Regions from separate parts of the Bradyrhizobium sp. S3.2.6 genome, predicted to be linked through region 2. Evidence: predicted binding sites of a transcription regulator. Region 2 holds the regulator's gene; each other region holds the start of a gene.
What was found. Region 2 encodes HrcA, which represses chaperone genes, less so after heat shock. Its sites were predicted from a motif close to GTTAGCACTCNCNNNNNGNGAGTGCTAAC; they were not measured.
Positions count from the first base shown of each region.

Region 1: the regulator HrcA is predicted to act here: its motif matches at 2,108-2,136, upstream of ABID58_RS13140 (co-chaperone GroES).
Region 3: the regulator HrcA is predicted to act here: its motif matches at 2,906-2,934, upstream of ABID58_RS16055 (co-chaperone GroES).

Region 1 is NZ_JBEPOS010000005.1:196,855-203,312, forward strand. Features, by position in the region: gene groL (chaperonin GroEL) at 1-1,597, opposite strand, end outside; gene ABID58_RS13140 (co-chaperone GroES) at 1,715-2,011, opposite strand; gene ABID58_RS13145 (hypothetical protein) at 2,331-2,852, shown strand; gene ABID58_RS13150 (protein phosphatase CheZ) at 3,041-3,820, opposite strand; gene ABID58_RS13155 (L,D-transpeptidase) at 4,133-4,948, shown strand; gene ABID58_RS13160 (DUF2076 domain-containing protein) at 5,014-5,832, opposite strand; gene ABID58_RS13165 (ChbG/HpnK family deacetylase) at 5,958-6,458, opposite strand, start outside.
Region 2 is NZ_JBEPOS010000001.1:265,669-272,126, reverse strand. Features, by position in the region: gene ABID58_RS01320 (hypothetical protein) at 1-775, shown strand, start outside; gene pncA (bifunctional nicotinamidase/pyrazinamidase) at 894-1,616, shown strand; gene grpE (nucleotide exchange factor GrpE) at 1,762-2,367, opposite strand; gene hrcA (heat-inducible transcriptional repressor HrcA) at 2,466-3,554, opposite strand; gene rph (ribonuclease PH) at 3,734-4,447, shown strand; gene rdgB (RdgB/HAM1 family non-canonical purine NTP pyrophosphatase) at 4,459-5,094, shown strand; gene hemW (radical SAM family heme chaperone HemW) at 5,111-6,295, shown strand; gene ABID58_RS01285 (penicillin-binding protein activator) at 6,411-6,458, opposite strand, start outside.
Region 3 is NZ_JBEPOS010000007.1:174,362-180,819, forward strand. Features, by position in the region: gene lepB (signal peptidase I) at 1-744, shown strand, start outside; gene groL (chaperonin GroEL) at 863-2,503, opposite strand; gene ABID58_RS16055 (co-chaperone GroES) at 2,549-2,863, opposite strand; gene ABID58_RS16060 (usg protein) at 3,253-3,540, shown strand; gene ABID58_RS16065 (cupin domain-containing protein) at 3,710-4,285, shown strand; gene ABID58_RS16070 (LysR substrate-binding domain-containing protein) at 4,401-5,321, opposite strand; gene ABID58_RS16075 (amino acid ABC transporter substrate-binding protein) at 5,475-6,395, shown strand; gene ABID58_RS16080 (threonine aldolase family protein) at 6,424-6,458, shown strand, end outside.

The DNA.
Region 1 (6,458 bases), on a different contig from region 2:
CGGGCGGGGCTTCCTTCTTCGGCGCTTCGGCGACCATGGCCTCGGTGGTCACCAGCAGGCCGGCCACGGAGGAGGCGTCCTGCAGCGCGGTGCGCACCACCTTGGCGGGATCGATGATGCCCTTCTCGATCATGTCGACATAGTCCTCGGTCTGGGCGTCGAAGCCGAAGGTCTCGGACTTGTTCTCGAGGATCTTGCCGACCACGATCGAGCCCTCCACGCCGGCATTCTCCGAGATCTGGCGGATCGGAGCTTCCAGCGCCTTCAGCACGATGTTGATGCCCGCCTGCACGTCGGCATTGGCGTTGGTGAGACGCCCCACAGCCTTCTTGGCGCGCAGCAGCGTCACGCCGCCGCCGGGGACGATGCCTTCCTGCACCGCGGCGCGGGTGGCGTTGAGCGCGTCCTCGACGCGGTCCTTCTTCTCCTTGACCTCGATCTCGGTCGCGCCGCCGACGCGGATCACCGCGACGCCGCCGGCGAGTTTGGCGAGACGCTCCTGAAGCTTCTCACGGTCGTAGTCCGAGGTGGTCTCCTCGATCTGGGCCTTGATCTGGCCGACGCGGGCCTCGATCTCCGGCTTCTTGCCGGCGCCCTTGACGATCGTGGTGTTCTCCTTGTCGATCACGACCTTGCCGGCACGACCGAGCATCTTCACCGTGACGTTCTCGAGCTTCATGCCGAGATCCTCGGAGATCAGCTGGCCACCGGTCAGGATCGCGAGGTCTTCCAGCATGGCCTTGCGGCGGTCACCGAAGCCCGGCGCCTTGACGGCCGCAACCTTGAGGCCGCCACGCAGGCGGTTGACAACCAGGGTTGCCAGCGCCTCGCCCTCGACGTCCTCGGCGATGATGACGAGCGGCTTCCCCGACTGCACCACGGCTTCCAGCACCGGCAGCATGGCCTGCAGGCCTGAGAGCTTCTTCTCGTGCAGGAGGATGTAGGCGTCCTCGAGCTCGGCGGTCATCTTCTCGGGGTTGGTCACGAAGTAGGGGCTGAGATAGCCGCGGTCGAACTTCATGCCCTCGACGATGTCGACTTCGGTGTCGAGCGACTTGTTTTCCTCGACGGTGATGACGCCCTCGTTGCCGACCTTCTGCATCGCCTGCGCGATCATCTTGCCGATGGCGGCGTCGCCGTTGGCCGAGATGGTGCCGACCTGGGCGACCTCGGAGGAAGCGGCGACCGGCTTGGCGCGCTTCTCGATGTCCTTGACCACGGCCGTCACCGCAATATCGATCCCGCGCTTGAGATCCATCGGGTTCATGCCGGCAGCAACCGCCTTGGCGCCTTCGCGCACGATGGCCTGGGCCAGCACGGTCGCGGTGGTGGTGCCGTCGCCGGCGAGGTCGTTGGTCTTGGAGGCGACCTCACGCACCATCTGGGCGCCCATGTTCTCGAACTTGTCCTCGAGCTCGATCTCCTTGGCGACGGTGACGCCGTCCTTGGTGATGCGGGGCGCGCCGAACGACTTCTCGATGACGACGTTGCGGCCCTTGGGGCCGAGCGTCACCTTGACGGCGTTGGCGAGAATGTCGACACCGCGCAGCATGCGATCGCGCGCGTCTCCGGAAAACTTGACTTCCTTGGCAGCCATGGTCTGCAATCCCTGTTATGTCGTGATGTGTCTTGTTTGATGCTGTGCTGCGGAATGATGGATGCCCGGACCTGATGATCCGGGCATGGCATTCAGCGGCTGTTCAGGCGTCTGGCCTTAGGCCATCACACCCATGATGTCCGACTCCTTCATGATCAGGAGCTCCTCGTTGTCGATCTTGACCTCGGTGCCCGACCACTTGCCGAACAGCACGCGGTCGCCGACCTTGAGGTCGATCGGGATCAGCTTGCCAGCCTCGTCACGACCGCCGGGGCCGACGGCGACGACTTCGCCCTGGGACGGCTTTTCCTTGGCGGTGTCGGGGATGATGATGCCGCCCTTGGTCTTTTCCTCGGCATCGATACGTTTGACCACGACACGGTCATGCAGCGGACGAAATTTGGACTTAGCCATGACGTTTCCCTTTGGAGGCTCAGTTTTCCGAAAGTAGCGGAAGTGGGTGAGGGCGGCGCTCCCGTCCATCCTCTGCCCGAGGATCAAACGGCGCCCCTTAGCAATCGGTCTTTCCGAGTGCTAATAGTGCGCAGGGGATATGGCTTGACTGCGATCCTGTCAAGCAAAGGTGGTTAAGCGATTGGTGAGGCGGATATAGGATGGTGTCTACGGAAACTCGATTCCGGCGCGGGCGTATATTAAGACGTCATTGCTACGGCTGCGGTTTTGCGCTTGGCTGCGGGAGGGATGCGGCCATGGTCTTGTTCGGGGGAATGCCATGATCAGTTCAGCTCACGCGCGCACGGTTGCCAATCTGGCGGCGGCCTCTTGCTTGGCGCTGCTGCTCGGCGCCTGCGGCGGCGGCATGAGCCTGCCGTCCTTTTCCTCGTCCCAGCCGGCGCCCGAGGCCGAGCCGGGCACCGGGCCGGAAATGCCAGCCTCGATCCGCGGCGACGAGATCGTCGGCCGCTGGGGTCTCGCCTCGTTCCAGAACCCGGCCGACCGCGCCCGCACCGAGGCGGCCGCGCGCGCCCAGTGCAAGAATCCCTACGTGATCGGCGCCGGCACCTCCGGCGGCGTGGTCATGCATCTCGCCGACCAGGCCACGCCGCAGGAATTGCGGCTGAAGGGCTCGCCGGGCGGCAAGAATTATATCGGCCCCCCCGGCCCGACGCCGGGCGAGCAGGACCGCGAGATCGTCTCCTTCGACGGCCGCGTCATGATCACCCGCTTCGTCGACAAGGACGCCGCCACCCGCTACGGCAACATGGTCTACGTCCGCTGCGCGCCGAGGGCGTGAGGCGGGCCGAGCTCTAACCGCTCGTCATTGCGAGGAGCCCGCGACAAAATTGCGAAGCAATTTTGCGCTGGTGCGACGAAGCAGTCCAGACTGGTTCCGCGGAGGGACTCTGGATTGCTCCGCTGCGCTCGCAATGACGAAAAAACGCCGGCTTCTCGCCGGCGTTTGCTTTCCGTCTGTCGCGTCGCTTAGTCGAACAGCGCGTCGATATCGTCCTGCGAGGCGTGACCGACGTCGCCGGCGAGCTTCGGGCCGTTGAGCAGCTTGTCGTCCTCGCTGCGGGTATCCACCTGCGCCGGCACGTGGGCCTTGATCGCGTCGACGCCGCCCCAGATTTCCATCATCGCATTGATGTGCTGCTCGATGAACTTCATCGTGCCCATGACCTTGCTGATGCGCTGGCCGGTCAGGTCCTGGAAGTTGCAGGCCTCGAAGATCGAGATGACGCGTTCCTGGATGTCGTCGGCGAGCCGCTTCTGCTGATCGGCCGATTGCACCTTGGACATCGCGCTAGCCGCCTGGTCGATCGACTCCGCGGCTTCGAGGATCTGCTGGGTCGCCTGTTCGGTGCCGCCGACCACCGCGCCGAGCTCGCCATTGACCTTGGCCATTTCGCCGCCGTCAAAGCTCTTGCCGTGCAGCGTCGCGATCTCGCGCTTGGTGCGGTCGATGGCGTCATGGATGAGGTCGAGCTCGACCTTCAGCTTCTCGCACTGCTCGATCTGGGCCCGATAGGTCTCGAGCATCGTGCGTGCGTCGGAAAGCTCCTGGTTCGTGGAGGCGTCGATCGCCGCCATGGCTGCGCTGCCGGACATGGGCACAGTGCCCCTTGCCATCTGTGCGCGGATCGCGCGCAGCTCCGCCATAATCTCGGTATGCATCGGGCCTGCCTCTTCTGCTACGTCAAGAATTGGCATCTCGCCACCGGCGATATCCTCGACACGAAAACGCTTGCGGTGAACAGCCATCAGGAACTCCCCCCACCTCACTCACGCGTCTTTGTAGGCAGAAGCAATTTAACACGAGGTTCACGGCAGGAACTGTCGTGCGGCCGCGCGCGACGACATGCAAACGGGCGATTAACCATGAGGCTCCGCCCTTCATCGAAAATAAACGCTGACCGCCAAATTGTCCCGCCGCGCGCGACGTGGTGAATCGAAACGTCGATTCTGTTTACCAAACGAAACGGAGTTTGCTCTTTATTGACCACGTCGAGGACGCGGACAGCAAGCCGCGTTCGGCGGCGAATGCAACTAGACGAAACAGTACAGAGTACGTCGATGTTCAAGAAAATGTCTGTCGCGCTGCTCGGCAGCGCTTGCGCCTTCCTTGTCGGCGCCGACCGCGCCAGCGCGTTCGACAATACGATGCCGAACGATCCGCCCGCGGTGCTCTACCAGCCGCATATGCCGCCGGCGCCGGTGCGCGTCGCCTCCAATGCCAATATGGGCGGCGGCTTCATCGAGTTCCTGTTCGGCGATGGGCCCGGCCGCGGTCCGGCCTATGCGCCGCAGCAGCCGATCTATCAGCAGCAGCCCGCCTACAACGATCCACGCCGCCTGCCGCCGATGGGCGAGCCGCAGATGCAGGGCGGATATCAGCAAGGTGCAGGTCTCCAGCAGGAGGCAATCGATCCGCGGCAGCGTTCGTTCGATCCGAAATTCGAGAAACAGCTTGTTGACTATAGCGGCAAGGAAAGCGCTGGCACGATCGTGGTCGATTCCAACAACAAGTTTCTCTATCTCGTCGAGGGCAACGGCCGGGCGATGCGCTACGGCATCGGCGTCGGACGCGAGGGGTTCACCTGGAGCGGCGTGAAGTCGATCACGGCCAAGCGCGAATGGCCGGATTGGACGCCGCCGGCGGAGATGATCGCACGCCGCCCCGATCTGCCGCGGCACATGGAAGGCGGCCCGGAAAATCCGCTCGGCGCACGCGCGATGTATCTGGGCTCGACGCTCTACCGCATCCATGGCTCCAACGAGCCCTGGACCATCGGCACCAACGTCTCCTCCGGCTGCATCCGCATGCGCAATGAGGACGTCATCGATCTCTACGGCCGCGTCAATGTCGGCACCAAGGTCGTGGTGATGTGAGCGCCTGACATTCGAAATGAAAACGGCCACCCTTTAGGTGGCCGTTTTGGTTTGAAGTAGCAGCCTTACGCGTAATCGCTGCCGCCATCGTCTCCACCGCCGAAGTCACTGTCGTCGGCGAGGTCGACATTGCTGTCGCTATTGTCGTCGTCGCTTTGATCGTTGTTATCCCGATCGTTCGACGCCTGGTCGAGGAAGCCCTGACGCGAGTCGTCGCGATCACGGTTCGAGCCGATGTCGTTGAGGCCGGCATCGCGGGCAAGTGAGCCGCCCGACTGGTCGCTGCCGCCCCACGGGCTGCGGTCACCCAAGGCGTTGGTGTCGCCAAACGCCTGCTGATGCGGTCCGCCCATCATGCCGCGGATGCTGGAGAGCAGCAGCGAGCCGCCGACCACACCGGCTGCGGCCGCGGCTGCCGTGCCCAGGAACGAGCCGCCGCCACCACCGACCGGCGGGGCGCCATAGCCTTGCCCTGGTCCCTGTCCGTAGGCCTGACCATAAGGCGGCTGGCCGTAGCCCGGCTGGGCCTGCTGCATCGCCTGGCCGCTGTTCCAGACCGGCCGGGAGTCATGCGGCGGCACGTTCGGAACCGAGCCGCGCGACGGGCTCGAGCCGAACAGCGTGTCCCGCATGGTATCGAGGAAGCCGCCGGACTGGGACTGCTCCGGCGCATGGGCTGCTTCCAGCTCCTGGATGCGGTTATGCGCGCGCTTCAGCGCTTCGTCCTGCAATAGCGTTGTTTGCACCAGCGCATAGACTGCGCCCGGCGCCTTGCGTAAGCCGTCCGAGATCGCGGCGATCGCGTCGGGATCGCGCGGTGCATTTTCCAGTTTCGAAAGTCGATCGAAGAGGTCGTCGACGAGCTGGCGTTCCTGCGGCGTCATGGTCTGTCTCCCTCGCGCGAAACAAGCGCAAGCGGAATGTAGGGTTCCATTGTGGCCCCAACAGTGGCGGCCGGATTAAATTTCGGTATGCGACAGACTGCCCCGCGGGCTCGATTTCGCCGGTTTCATTGCAATGTCACGTGGCTGGTCGCGAGAAGCTGCGCAAAGGCGTCGCTCGCGAGATAGGCATGCTCGCGTTCCCTGACATCCGTCATCGGGTCGAGGCCGGTGAGGACCTCGTCGACGAAGCCGGGATGGCACATCACGAGGCCGCCCTCGGGAAGACCTTCCAGGAACTGCCGCATCAGATCGCCGAAATCGGCCGCGCGTGTGAAATCATAGGCGCCCGCAAATGCGGGATTGAACGCAAGACCGGCGCGCTTGGCCCGGCGGCGGAATTGCGCGCTGAGGACATCGAGCACCATCGCTTTCGGCGACGCCAGCCGTTGCGCCAGCGGCAGGTCGCGTCCGCCCTGGCGCACCCACGCGTTGGGCGCCGCTTCGCTGACGGCATCGAGGAAGCCGTCGCGCACCTGCGGAAACAGCTGCACATGCTGATGGCCGTCGACGAAATCGGGCGCGCGGCCGAAGGCTTCTGCGAAAGCTGCGAGCTGCGCTCTCACCTC
Region 2 (6,458 bases):
CGTCAAGGTGCTGATCACCGAGCTGCCGCCGGCGGCCTATGGCGAGGTCGTGGGCGCCTTCAACGCCAATCCGGCCGGCAGCAACGGCATCAAGCCGGACAAGATTGAGACGCTCGCGGGCCTTGCCTATTTCACCACCGAGAGCGGCAAGGCCGGCACGACCCCGGTGAGGCGCTATTCGATGATCGTGCCGGGCACCGGCTTCTCCGGCTATGTCGCCGTGCAGGTGCCCGAGAACGCGTCGAAGATCTACACCGATGAGGCGGTGCGGCAGATGTTTGCCACCGCCGTGACCCGCAAGGAGGTGTCGGCTGACGAGCAGATCGGGCTGATGCCGTTCAAGATCACCGATCTCGCCAGCTTCAAGGACATCCGCACGCTGGTCCCGGGCTCGAGCATCATCCTGGCCGACGGCAACGAGAGCTCGGGCTATGAATCTAAGCCGTTCATGATCCTCGGCCTGATCGGCGCGACGCCGCAGCAGGCTGACGACCGCGCCCGCTTTGCCCAGGAGGCGGCGCTCCAGATCCCCGGGGTGCGCGAGTCCCGCGTCACCATGTCGGAGCCGATCCGCATCAACGGCCAGCCGGGCTTCGAGACCCGGATCGACGGCGTTAGTGGCAAGGACAAGACGCCGGTGACCGTGGTGCAGTGGATCCGCTTCGCGCCCGGCGGTGCTTCGCTCCGCATCATCGCCAGCGCGCCGCGCGACCAGTGGCCGGACGCCTTCACCCGCTTCCGCGCCGTGCGCGACGGCATCCAGCCCAAGGGCTAGTTTCTTGGGGCTGACAGCCCAACCGCTCACCAGAGCCGGCTGCATTTTCGGGCTTTTGTTCGTACACGAACGGAACTAGGCTTCCCTCCATTGGATCATCCTGGAGGGGAGGCCGACGATGCTAAACCGACGACAGATCTTGGCGGCGCTGGGGACCACGGCCCTCGCGGGCCTCGCTCCATCAGCACTTTTCGCAGCGGCCACGATCAAGCCCGACAACACATCCGCGCTGCTCGTGATCGACGTGCAAAACTGCTTCCTGCCCGGCGGCAGCCTCGCGGTAAAGGAAGGCGAGCAGGTCGTGCCTGTGATCAACAAGATGGCGAAAGCGTTCTCGAACGTGGTGATGACGCAGGACTGGCACACGCCCGGCCACGTCTCGTTCGCTTCGGTGCATTCCGGCAAGAAGCCGTTCGAGACCATCGACCTGCCCTACGGCAAGCAGGTGCTGTGGCCCGACCATTGCGTGCAAGGCACCGACGGCGCCTTGCTGTCGAAGGACCTCTCGATCCCGCAGGCCGAGCTCATCATCCGCAAGGGCTTTCACAAGGACGTCGACAGCTATTCGGCGTTCCTCGAAGCCGACGGCAAGACCTCGACCGGACTTGCCGGTTATCTCAAGGGCCGCAAGATCAAGCGCGTCTTCGTGGCGGGTCTCGCCACGGATTTCTGCGTCGCCTGGACCGCGCTCGATGCGCGCAAGGCGGGTTTTGAGGTCTATGTCGTGGAAGACGCCTGCCGCGGCATCGACAATCAGGGCTCGCTCGCGAAGGCCTGGGCCGATATGGCCAAGGCCGGCGTGAAGCGGATTCAGTCTGCGGATATCGCGGCGAGCGCGTAAGGTTTTCGCACGGTCATTCCGGTTCGGCTCACGGAGCCGAACCCGGAAGCTCGAGATTCTCAGGTGCGCAATTGCGCACCATAGTTCGATGCGTCGCATCGCCCCGGAATGACACCTCAATTTTCAGAACGCGGCTTGACGCCGCTCAGTCCGCCTCGTTGCTGTTCGCCGCGGGCGCGGGCTTGGTGCCACCCTTGGCGACGCCGACCAGCGCCGGACGCAGCACGCGATCGCCGATGGTGTAGCCAGCCTGCATGACCTGCACCACGGTGCCCGCGGGCACCGACGCATCGGGCACCTCGTACATCGCCTGCTGGAAGTTCGGATCGAACTTCTGGCCCTGCGGATCGAACTTCTTCACGCCGTGCTTTTCCAGCGCGTTGAGCAGCGAGCGCTCGGTGAGCTCGACGCCTTCGATCAGCGCGATCAGGCCGGGATCGGCGGCGGCACGCGCTTCCGCCGGAACGGCGTCGAGCGCGCGCTGAAGATTGTCGGCAATGTCGAGCACGTCGCGGGCAAAGCCGGTGACGCCGTAGAGCTTGGAGTCAGCGACCTCCCTGGCGGTGCGCTTGCGCAGATTTTCCATCTCGGCCAGCGTCCGCAGCATGCGGTCGCGCGACTCGGCGGCTTCCTTCTGCAGCAATTCCACCGAACCCGGCTCGGGATCGTCGGGCATGATGTAGGGTTTTGACACCACCGGCTCGCCGGTCGCGGCGGTCGTGTCTTCGGGTTGCCGGTCTTGATCGGTCATCGGCTCTCTTTTCAAGCTCGTCTTACGGGATTTTGCTGGCCCGGATATCGTGCTTCGGGCGCTGAAAATCAAGCGCCCGTGATCGGCTCAAATGCCGGTCAGCCCCCCAGCAGCCGGCTGACGATGCGGGCGGCGTAGTCCACGGTCGGGATCACACGGGCATAATTCAGCCGCGTCGGCCCGATCACGCCCAGAACGCCGACGATGTGGCCGGCGGCATCCCGATAGGGCGAGATGATGGTGGACGACCCCGACAGCGAGAACAGCTTATTCTCCGAACCGATGAAAATCCGCACGCCTTCGGCGGTTTCGGCGCGCCCGAGCAGGTCGATCACGCCGCGCTTGGTCTCGAGATCGTCGAACAGCAGCCGCACCCGCTCGAGATCCTCCAGCGCGTGCAGATCCTCCAGCAGATTGGCGTGGCCGCGAACGATGAGCTGGCGGTCTTCATTATCGCCGCCGGACCAGCTCGCAATCCCGGCCGAGATCACCTTTTGCGTCAATTGGTCGAGCTCGGCGCGAGCCTCGCCGAGCGCGGTTTCCAGCTCGAGTCGCGCCTCGGCGAGCGTCCGGCCGCGAATCCGCGAATTGAGAAAGTTGCCGGCTTCGGTGATGGCCGAGGAGGGAACCCCCGGCGGCAGCGTCAGCACGCGGTTTTCGACCTGGCCGTCCTCGCCGACCAGGATCACCAGCGCCTTCTCGGGTTCCAGCCGGACGAATTCGATATGTTTCAGCCGGGTATTCGATTTCGGCGTTAGAACGACAGCCGCGGTGCGGGTGAGACCCGACAGCCGCGTCAGCGCCTGATCGAGCGCCGCCTCGACCGACTGCGCCTGGCCGACCGAGGTCAGCTGGCTTTGGATCGACTGCCGCTCGGCATCATTGAGGTCGCCGACCTGCATCAGGGCGTCGACAAAGAAGCGCAAGCCGAGTTCCGTGGGCAGCCGGCCAGCAGAGGTGTGGGGCGCATAGATCAGGCCGAGATGTTCCAGATCGGCCATGACGTTGCGGACCGAGGCCGGCGACAGCGGCATCGCGATCAGCCGTGAGATGTTGCGCGATCCGACCGGCTCACCGGTCGCGAGATAGCTTTCGACAATTTGACGAAAGATGTCGCGGGAACGCTCGTTGAGCTGGGCGAGGCCTGCGCGCGGCGCGATCAGATGGATCGGATCGTGATGGGCCACAGGGTAACTCCTCTCAGATGCTGATAATTTGTCCATCCCCGAGGGTTCTGACAAGCGTGGCGTTTGCGGGGTGGAAAACCGGGGGTGAAAAAGCCTTGTCTTCCCCCCTTGCCGCCCACCCTCACCCCACCTACAAGCACCGCGAATAGCCCTTTTCCGAGAGTTTTGGAGGAATTCCCATGCGGCCAAGCCGCCGTGCGCCCGACGAATTGCGCCCCGTGACGCTGGAGCGTGGCGTGGTCAAATATGCGGAAGGCTCCTGCCTCGTGAAGTTCGGCGACACCCATGTGCTGGTCACCGCTACGCTGGAAGACCGTTTGCCGCCCTGGCTGAAGGGCCAGGGCCGCGGCTGGGTCACCGCCGAATACGGCATGCTGCCGCGCGCGACCTCCGAACGCACGCGCCGCGAAGCCGCCGCCGGCAAGCAGAGCGGCCGCACCGTCGAGATTCAGCGCCTGATCGGGCGTTCGTTGCGCACCATCGTCGATCTCGAAGCGCTCGGCGAGCGCCAGATCACGGTCGATTGCGACGTGCTCCAGGCCGACGGCGGCACCCGCACCGCCTCGATCACCGGCGCCTGGGTCGCGCTCGCCGACTGCATCAACTGGATGAAGACGCGCAACATCATCAAGGCCAACGTGATGCGCGACAACGTCGCCGCGATCTCCTGCGGCATCTATCAGGGCAAGCCGGTGCTGGATCTCGACTATGCCGAGGATTCGGAAGCCCAGACCGACGCCAATTTCGTCATGACCGGCGATGGCCGCATCATCGAGGTGCAGGGCACGGCGGAACGCGAGCCGTTTACCCAGCACGAGTTCCTTGCGCTGATCGCCCTGGCGCAAAAGGGCATCGCGCGTCTCGTGGACTTGCAGAAACTGGCTGTCGCGTAGTCAATAGGCCCATGCACCGCCGAATCACCGGAAAGCTCGTCATCGCGACCCATAATCCCGGCAAGCTCGCCGAGATGAAGGAGCTGCTCGCGCCTCATGGCATCGAGGTGGTGTCGGCCGGCGAGCTCGGCCTGCCCGAGCCAGACGAGACCGGCAACGATTTCCGCAGCAATGCGGCGATCAAGGCGGTCGCGGCGGCGCAGACGTCGAAGTTGCCCGCTTTCGCCGATGATTCCGGCATCGTGGTCGATGCGCTCGACGGCGCGCCCGGCATCTACAGCGCGCGCTGGGCCGGACCGTCCAAGGATTTCGCTGCCGCAATGGCGCAGATCGAGCGCCTGTTGCAGGAGCGTGGCGCCACCACGCCGGACAAGCGCAAGGCGCATTTCGTCTCCGCGCTCTGCGTCGCCTGGCCCGACGATCATCTCGAAGAGGTCGAGGCGCGCGTCGACGGCACGCTGGTGTGGCCGCCGCGCGGCACCGCCGGCTTCGGCTACGATCCGATGTTCCTGCCGGATGGTTACGATCGCACCTTCGGCGAGATGACCGGCATTGAAAAGCACGGCCTGCCACCGCTCGGCCTCGGCCTGTCCCACCGCGCCCGCGCCTTCGTGAAACTGGCGGAGATCTGCCTTGAGCCGCGCTAGAGCGTTTTCGAGCGAAGTGGATACCGGTTCGCGCCAGGAAAACGCGTCAAAACAGGAATCCGAAGCCTTTGGCGTCTACGTGCACTGGCCGTTCTGCCTGTCGAAGTGCCCCTATTGCGACTTCAACAGCCATGTCCGCCACGCCGCGATCGACGAGGCGCGCTTTGCATCCGCCTTCGCCCGCGAGATCGAAACCACCGCGCAGCGCTCGCCCGGCCGCGAGGTGACCTCGATCTTCCTCGGCGGCGGCACGCCGTCGCTGATGCAGCCGGCAACCGTCGGCGCCGTGCTCGACGCGATCGGCAAGCACTGGAAAGTTGCCAACGACGTCGAGGTGACACTCGAGGCAAACCCGACCAGTGTCGAAGCCACGCGCTTTGCCGGCTATCGCGCCGCCGGCGTCAACCGCGTCTCGCTCGGCGTGCAAGCGCTCGACGATACCTCGCTGAAGGCGCTGGGCCGCATGCACAGCGCGCGCGAGGCGCTCGATGCCGTTGCGATCGCGCGTCGTTCGTTCGATCGCTATTCGTTCGACCTGATCTACGCCCGCCCCGACCAGACGCCGGCGATGTGGGCCGATGAACTGCGTCTCGCAATCGACGAAGCGGCCGAGCATCTGTCGCTCTATCAATTGACGATCGAGGAAGGCACGCCGTTCTTCGGCCTACACCAGGCCGGCAAGCTGAAGACGCCCGACGAAGCGGTCGCGCGCGCTCTCTACGACGTGACACAGGAGACCTGCGACAAGCTGGGGCTGCCTGCCTACGAGATTTCCAACCACGCGCGGCGCGGCGCCGAGTGCCGGCATAATCTGGTGTACTGGCGCGGCGAGGAATATGCCGGCATCGGTCCCGGCGCGCATGGCCGCCTCGACATCGACGGCACCAGGCACGCGACCGCCACCGAGAAGCGTCCCGAAGCCTGGCTGATGCGCGTCGAGAGCAGCGGCCATGGCGTTGTCACCGACGATCTTCTCAACAGCGAAGAACGCGCCGACGAATTCTTGCTGATGGGATTGCGCTTGGCCGAAGGTATCGACCCCGAGCGCTACACTGCGCTCTCCGGCCGCCCGCTCGATCCCAAACGCATCGCGCTACTGCGCGAGGAAGGCGCGATCACGGTGGATGCGACGGGCCGTTTGCGCGTCACGAGCAGCGGATTCCCAGTGCTCGACGCAGTGGTCGCGGATCTCGCGGCATAATGAGATCTCGTAGGGTGGGCAAAGCGGAAGCGTGCCCACCATTCCATGAAAATTTGTTGAGAGATGGTGGGCACGGCGCGCAAGCGCGCGCCTTTGCCCACCCTACAGCAGCTCGTTAAGCCCCAAAGCTCTTCGGCGAACCCGCGACTGCAACGCCGCCGCC
Region 3 (6,458 bases), on a different contig from region 2:
ACCACTCTTGAGAGCACCAACCGGCCGCGCGCCAGATCCAGCGAATGGAAGGCGATCGTCATCCTGATCCTGCTCGTCCCCGTGCTGTGGTCGCCACCGTTCCTGCTTCGAATTTTCCTGTATCAGCCGTTCAACATCCCGTCCGGCTCGATGACGCCCACGCTGGTGGTCGGCGACTACGTCTTCGCCGCCAAATATGCCTACGGCTACGGCCGCTACTCGTTTCCCTTCGCGCCGTCATGGATCTCCGGCCGCTTTCGCGCCGCCGATCCCGCCTACGGCGATATCGTCGTATTCCGGTCGCCGAAAGATACGTCTGTCGATTATGTGAAGCGCGTGGTCGGGCTGCCCGGAGATCGCATCCAGATGCGGCAGGGGCAGCTCTTCCTCAACGACCAGCCGGTGACGCGCGTTGCGCTCAAGGACGTGTCCGCCGGCGCCGCCTGCGGCGGCGAGGTCGGTGCAAAGGTGAAGCGCTGGCGCGAGACGATGCCGAACGGCGCGAGCTACGTCACGTATGACTGTGTCGACAATGGTTTTGTCGACAACACCGAAGTCTACGCCGTGCCTCCAGGCCATTTCTTCGCGCTCGGCGACAACCGCGACAACTCGACCGACAGCCGCTTCAAGTCGGCGATGGGTTTTATTCCGATGGACAATCTGGTCGGCAAGGTGACGCGGATCTTCTGGTCGCTCGATTCCAGAGGCGAGCTGCGCCCGGAACGGATGGGGAAGGTGGGGTAAGGGGCCGTCATTCCGGGCTCGCGCCCAAGCGGGCGCGCTCCGGAATGACGGGCCCAAAACAAAAACCCCGGCATCGCTGCCGGGGTTTCGCACTTCAACGTTTGCCTGAGTGGCTGGATCAGAAGTCCATGCCGCCCATGCCGCCGCCCGGGGGCATCGCCGGACCGGCGCCGCCCTTCTTGGGCAGCTCGGCGACCATGGCTTCCGTGGTGATCAGCAGCGCCGCAACCGAGGCTGCGTTCTGGATCGCGGTACGGACCACCTTGGTCGGGTCGATGATGCCCTTGGTGACCAGGTTGACGTACTCGCCGGTCTGGGAGTCGAAGCCGTAAGCGTAGGTCTTGTTCTCCAGGATCTTGCCGACGATCACCGAGCCGTCTTCACCGGCGTTGATCGCGATCTGGCGAGCGGGCGCGGACAGCGCCTTGCGCACGATCTCGACGCCGGTCTTCTGGTCGTCGTTCTTGGTGCGCAGGCCCTTGAGCTGCTCGGAAGCACGGAGCAGGGCGACGCCGCCGCCCGGGACGATGCCTTCCTCGACAGCCGCGCGGGTCGCATGCATCGCGTCATCAACGCGATCCTTGCGCTCCTTCACCTCGACCTCGGTCGCGCCGCCGACGCGGATCACCGCGACGCCGCCTGCGAGCTTGGCGAGACGCTCCTGGAGCTTCTCACGGTCGTAGTCCGAGGTGGTTTCCTCGATCTGCGCCTTGATCTGGGCCACGCGCGCCTCGATGTCGGCCTTCTTGCCGGCGCCGTTGACGATCGTGGTGTTCTCCTTGTCGATCATCACCTTCTTGGCGCGACCGAGCATGTTGAGCGTGACGTTCTCGAGCTTGATGCCGAGATCTTCCGAGATCGCCTGGCCGCCGGTCAGGATCGCGATGTCCTGCAGCATGGCCTTGCGGCGATCGCCGAAGCCCGGAGCCTTGACGGCCGCGACCTTCAGGCCGCCGCGCAGACGGTTCACGACCAGGGTCGCGAGCGCTTCGCCTTCGACGTCCTCGGCGACGATGATCAGCGGCTTGCCGGTCTGCACCACGGCCTCGAGCAGCGGGAGCAGCTCGTTCAGCGAGGAGAGCTTCTTCTCATTGATGAGGATGTAGGCGTCATCCATCTCAACGCGCATCTTGTCGGCGTTGGTGACGAAGTAGGGCGAGATGTAGCCGCGGTCGAACTGCATGCCCTCGACGACGTCGAGTTCGGTCTCGAGCGACTTGGCTTCCTCGACGGTGATGACGCCCTCGTTGCCGACCTTCTTCATGGCGTCGGACAGGAACTTGCCGATCTCCGCGTCACCGTTGGCCGAGATGGTGCCGACCTGGGCGATCTCGTCGTTCGAGGTGACCTTCTTGGAGTTCTTGACGAGGTCGGCGACCACGGCTTCCACGGCCAGGTCGATACCACGCTTCAGGTCCATCGGGTTCATGCCGGCGGCAACCGACTTGGCACCTTCACGAACGATCGCAGCAGCAAGCACGGTTGCAGTGGTGGTGCCGTCGCCGGCCGCATCGGCGGACTTGGAGGCGACTTCGCGCACCATCTGCGCGCCCATGTTCTCGAACTTGTCGTCGAGCTCGATCTCCTTGGCGACGGTGACGCCGTCCTTGGTGATGCGGGGAGCGCCGAACGACTTGTCGAGGACGACGTTGCGACCCTTGGGACCGAGCGTGACCTTCACCGCGTTGGCGAGGATGTCGACGCCGCGCAGCATCTTGTCGCGCGCATCTACGCCGAATTTGACTTCTTTAGCTGACATCTGGATTTTTCCTTGAGGGGTTTAGCTGGGGGAGAGAGGGGGCTGTTAGGCCGCCTTCTTCTTGGAAGCGGGGACGTCGAGGACGCCCATGATGTCGCTTTCCTTCATGATCAGCAGGTCGACGTTGTCGATCTTGACCTCGGTGCCGGACCACTTGCCGAACAGCACGCGGTCGCCGACCTTCAGGTCGATCGGGATCAGCTTGCCGGCTTCGTCGCGGCCACCAGGGCCGACGGCGACGATTTCGCCCTGCGAGGGCTTTTCCTTGGCAGTGTCGGGAATGATGATGCCGCCGGCGGTCTTCTCTTCTGCGTCGATGCGCTTGACCACGACGCGGTCGTGAAGCGGACGGAATTTCATGCAGTCCTCCTAAGTAGTTGCACGGTATGGGAATTTTTAGGCGTTAGCAGTCTGTGCCCACGAGTGCTAGCACAGGTGAGGCTGAAATAGGACAGGAATTTTGCGGGGGCAAGGGCTTCTAGCAGAAAAATCGGCACTCAGAAGGCCTGTCTGCCAGAATCCCTTTACCATCGTTAACCGGTCTTGGAGGGCCCTTGGGGCCGTATTAGCACGGAGCCGCGTCTGCTGCTAACGCATTGAATTTCAACAGCTTGTTAAACTTTTGGGCTTGAGATGGATTGTCAGTTTGCGTCACATTTCTCTCATGTGAGCGCATCTCCACCGGGTGGCTCGTCAGCAGCGTACCGGCAAGCCATCCCTGAATATGCGCTCCTGCAAAGGAGGTTGGCATGGGCTTGCGGGCGGGCGCCGTTTCCGACGATTTCCGGAAACAGCTATTGGGTTACGGGCTGACGACGGCACAGATTCTCTATCGGATGCCGGATCATCCTTCGCTGCTTCAGACCTATGTCTGGCAGAACTACGACATGTTTCCGAAATTCCCGGCGCTGAAGGATTTCCTGGCGTTCTGGGAAGAGAAGCTCGACGGCCCGCTTCACTCGGTGACGGTCGCGCATTCCAAGCTGATCAAGCCCGCCGAGCTGCGCGCCGTGGATGGCGTGTTCCGGCTGAATTGAGGGCTTGGACGGTGCGGTAGGGTGGGCAAAGGCGCTCGCACTTCGCGCGCCGTGCCCACCATCTCTCCGCGCTTCCATTTGCAATGGTGGGCAGGCTTCCCGCTTTGCCCACCCTACGAGATATGTTTCCGTGCTAGCCTTTCCCGATAACACCAGGGGAGGCCGGCCCATGGCCAAGAAGACAAGCAAGAAAACAAGCAAGAAAACAAAATCGCGCAGCGCAGCCCAGACTGCGGTGAAGAAGCGGAGCGGCGCCAAATCCGCCGCGCGATCCTCCGCGCGCAAAGCCGTGAAAGCGAAGGCGCGCACGACGCCCGCCAAGACAACAACCAAGGCCACAACGAAGAAACCCGCGCGCCCGAAGCAGCGCATCGCCATCAGCCACCATCGCGAGGAAGATTTCAAAGCCGACGGCCTGCGCGCCTACGCAAAATACCGCGACCTCGGCATCGCCGCTGCAAGCCATGGCCTCGCGCAAGCCCATGTGATCCGCCTGCAAGGCCCCTGCGATCCTGCCGAGGTCTCAAAACTGCACTTCCACGACGTCGACTTCCAGATGGTCTACGTGCTCAAGGGCTGGGTGAAGACCTACATGGACGGGCAGGGCGAGACCTTGATGAAGGAAGGCAGCGCCTGGACCCAGCCGCCGAAGATCAAGCACATGATCTTGGATTATTCTGACGACGTGGAGTTACTGGAGGTGATTTTGCCTGCGGAGTTCAAGACGGTGGAGTTGAAGGCGTAGCGGCCCGACTCGCTCCGTCGTCATTGCGAGGAGCCCTTGCGACGAAGCAATCCAGACCGCCGCCGCGGAAAGATTCTGGATTGCTTCGCTGCGCTCGCAATGACGGGCCCCCCGACTACCGCTCGAGATAGCCCAGTTCTTCGCTCATGATCTTGCGCGCATATTCGCCGAAGACATCGATCAACCGGCCGCGCGCGGCATAGGGCGGATAGAGCAGCGCGATCGTGACGGGGACAGCAGGGTTGAAGGGACGCGCAATCAGGGCCGCGCCAGAGCTCTCGTCATGCGCGGCAATCGGATTGATGATGCTGATGCCGAGACCCGCCGCGACCAGGGCACAGACGGATGCGCCCAGATCGGTCTCGGCAACGACGCGGCGCGTGACGCCGGCCTGCGCAAAGATCATATCGATGCGATCGTGGAGCGGGCTCCCCGTGGCGAAGGAGATGAAGGCCTCATTGGCGAAATCGGCAGGGCGCAGCGTCTTCTTCTGCGCAAGACGATGCGCCTTCGGCATGATCGCGACGCAACGGGTCTTGAGCACCGGTTCGACATGCACCCCCGCAACCTCGCCGTAAAGCATTGCGAGCCCGGTGTCGCAAAGCCCTGAACTGACCCAGTCGTGCACGGCGCTCGCCGAGCCGGATCGGATCGAGATCATCACATGCGGATAGTCGACCTTGAAGCGCGTCGCGATGCGCGTCAGCAGGCCGCCGGCCAGGCGCGGCATCGCCGCAACGCTTAGCCGACCCATGCCGAACGAGCGGATGCTGGCTGCGCTGGTCTCCAGTCCCGCCAGGCCGATGAAAGTCTTCTCGACCTCCTGGAAAAAGCGCGATCCGTCCACGGTCGGACGGAGGCGGCCGCCGCTGCGGTCGAACAGCGGGAATTGCGTGATCGCCTCCAACTGTCCGATCAGGCGGCTGATCTGGGGTTGCGAGGTATGCATGCGCTGAGCCGCCTGCGTCATCGATCCCGTCACGAAGACCGCCCGAAAAGCCTCCACATGCTTCAAGCCCATGCGTCTGGTGGCCATATCAAATCCGTATAAGGGAGTGTGAAACTGGAATTTCATCAGATCGGTCTTTTGGACGATAGTCCAGAGCGTGACGCCGTTCGCACGGAGCTGCCCTATCGTTGCTCACCGAGCGCGGACGGCGTCACGAACATTCGCCAAGAGAGGGACGACATGAAAGCGACAACGATCAAGGCACTTGCCGCGGCGAGCGTCGCTGCAGGTCTTCTTTCCGGCGAGGCCATCGCTCAGGGTGCGGGCAGGCTGGACAAGATCCGTGAGACCGGCTCGATCACATTGGGGTATCCCGAGACCTCGGTGCCCTTCGCCTATCTCGACGGTAACCAGAAGCCGATCGGCTATACCGTGGAAATCTGTGAACAGGTGGTGCAGGCGATCAAGACGGCCCTCAAGCTCCCCAAGCTCGAGACTCGCTATAACCCGATAACCTCGGCGACACGCATTCAGCTGCTCGCCAACGGGACGATCGATCTCGAATGCGGCAACACGACCAATAATGTCGAGCGGCATAAACTTGCCGCCTTTGCTCCCACCACCTTCGTTGCGCAGGTCGTCCTCGTCGCGCGCAAGGATGGCGGGGTCGATGTCAACGACCCCACTTCGTTTCGCGGCAAGGCCATCTCCGCCCAGGCCGGCGGCCAGACTTTCAAGGTGATTACGCTGATCAACGCCAGGAACAATCTCGGCATCACGGTCGTGCCGGCCAAGGACACCGCCGAGACCTTCTTGTTGGTGTCGACGGGCCGGGTGGCCGGCTCAGCCAACGATGACGGTCTCGCTTATGCCACGGTCGCCTCGTCCAGGACGCCGGATGACTACCTGATCGGTAGCAAGGGTCTCGAGATGGCGCCTTACGGTATCGTCGAACCCAAGGACGATCCTGCTTTCAAGAAGGTGGTCGACGACGCCGTGATCGACCTGATGAAGAGCGGACAGGTTGCGGCGCTGTACGACAAATATTTCAATTCACCAATCCCGCCGCATGGCCTCAACCTGAAATTTCCGATGAGCGCCGCCCTCAAGCGGGTGCTGGCCAACCCGACCGATTCCGGCGATCCGGCAGCCTACGAATGACGCGCCAAGCGCTTTAGAGGTTATCGCAATGGCACAACACGACACGAGTCCGGCGGGCGCTGG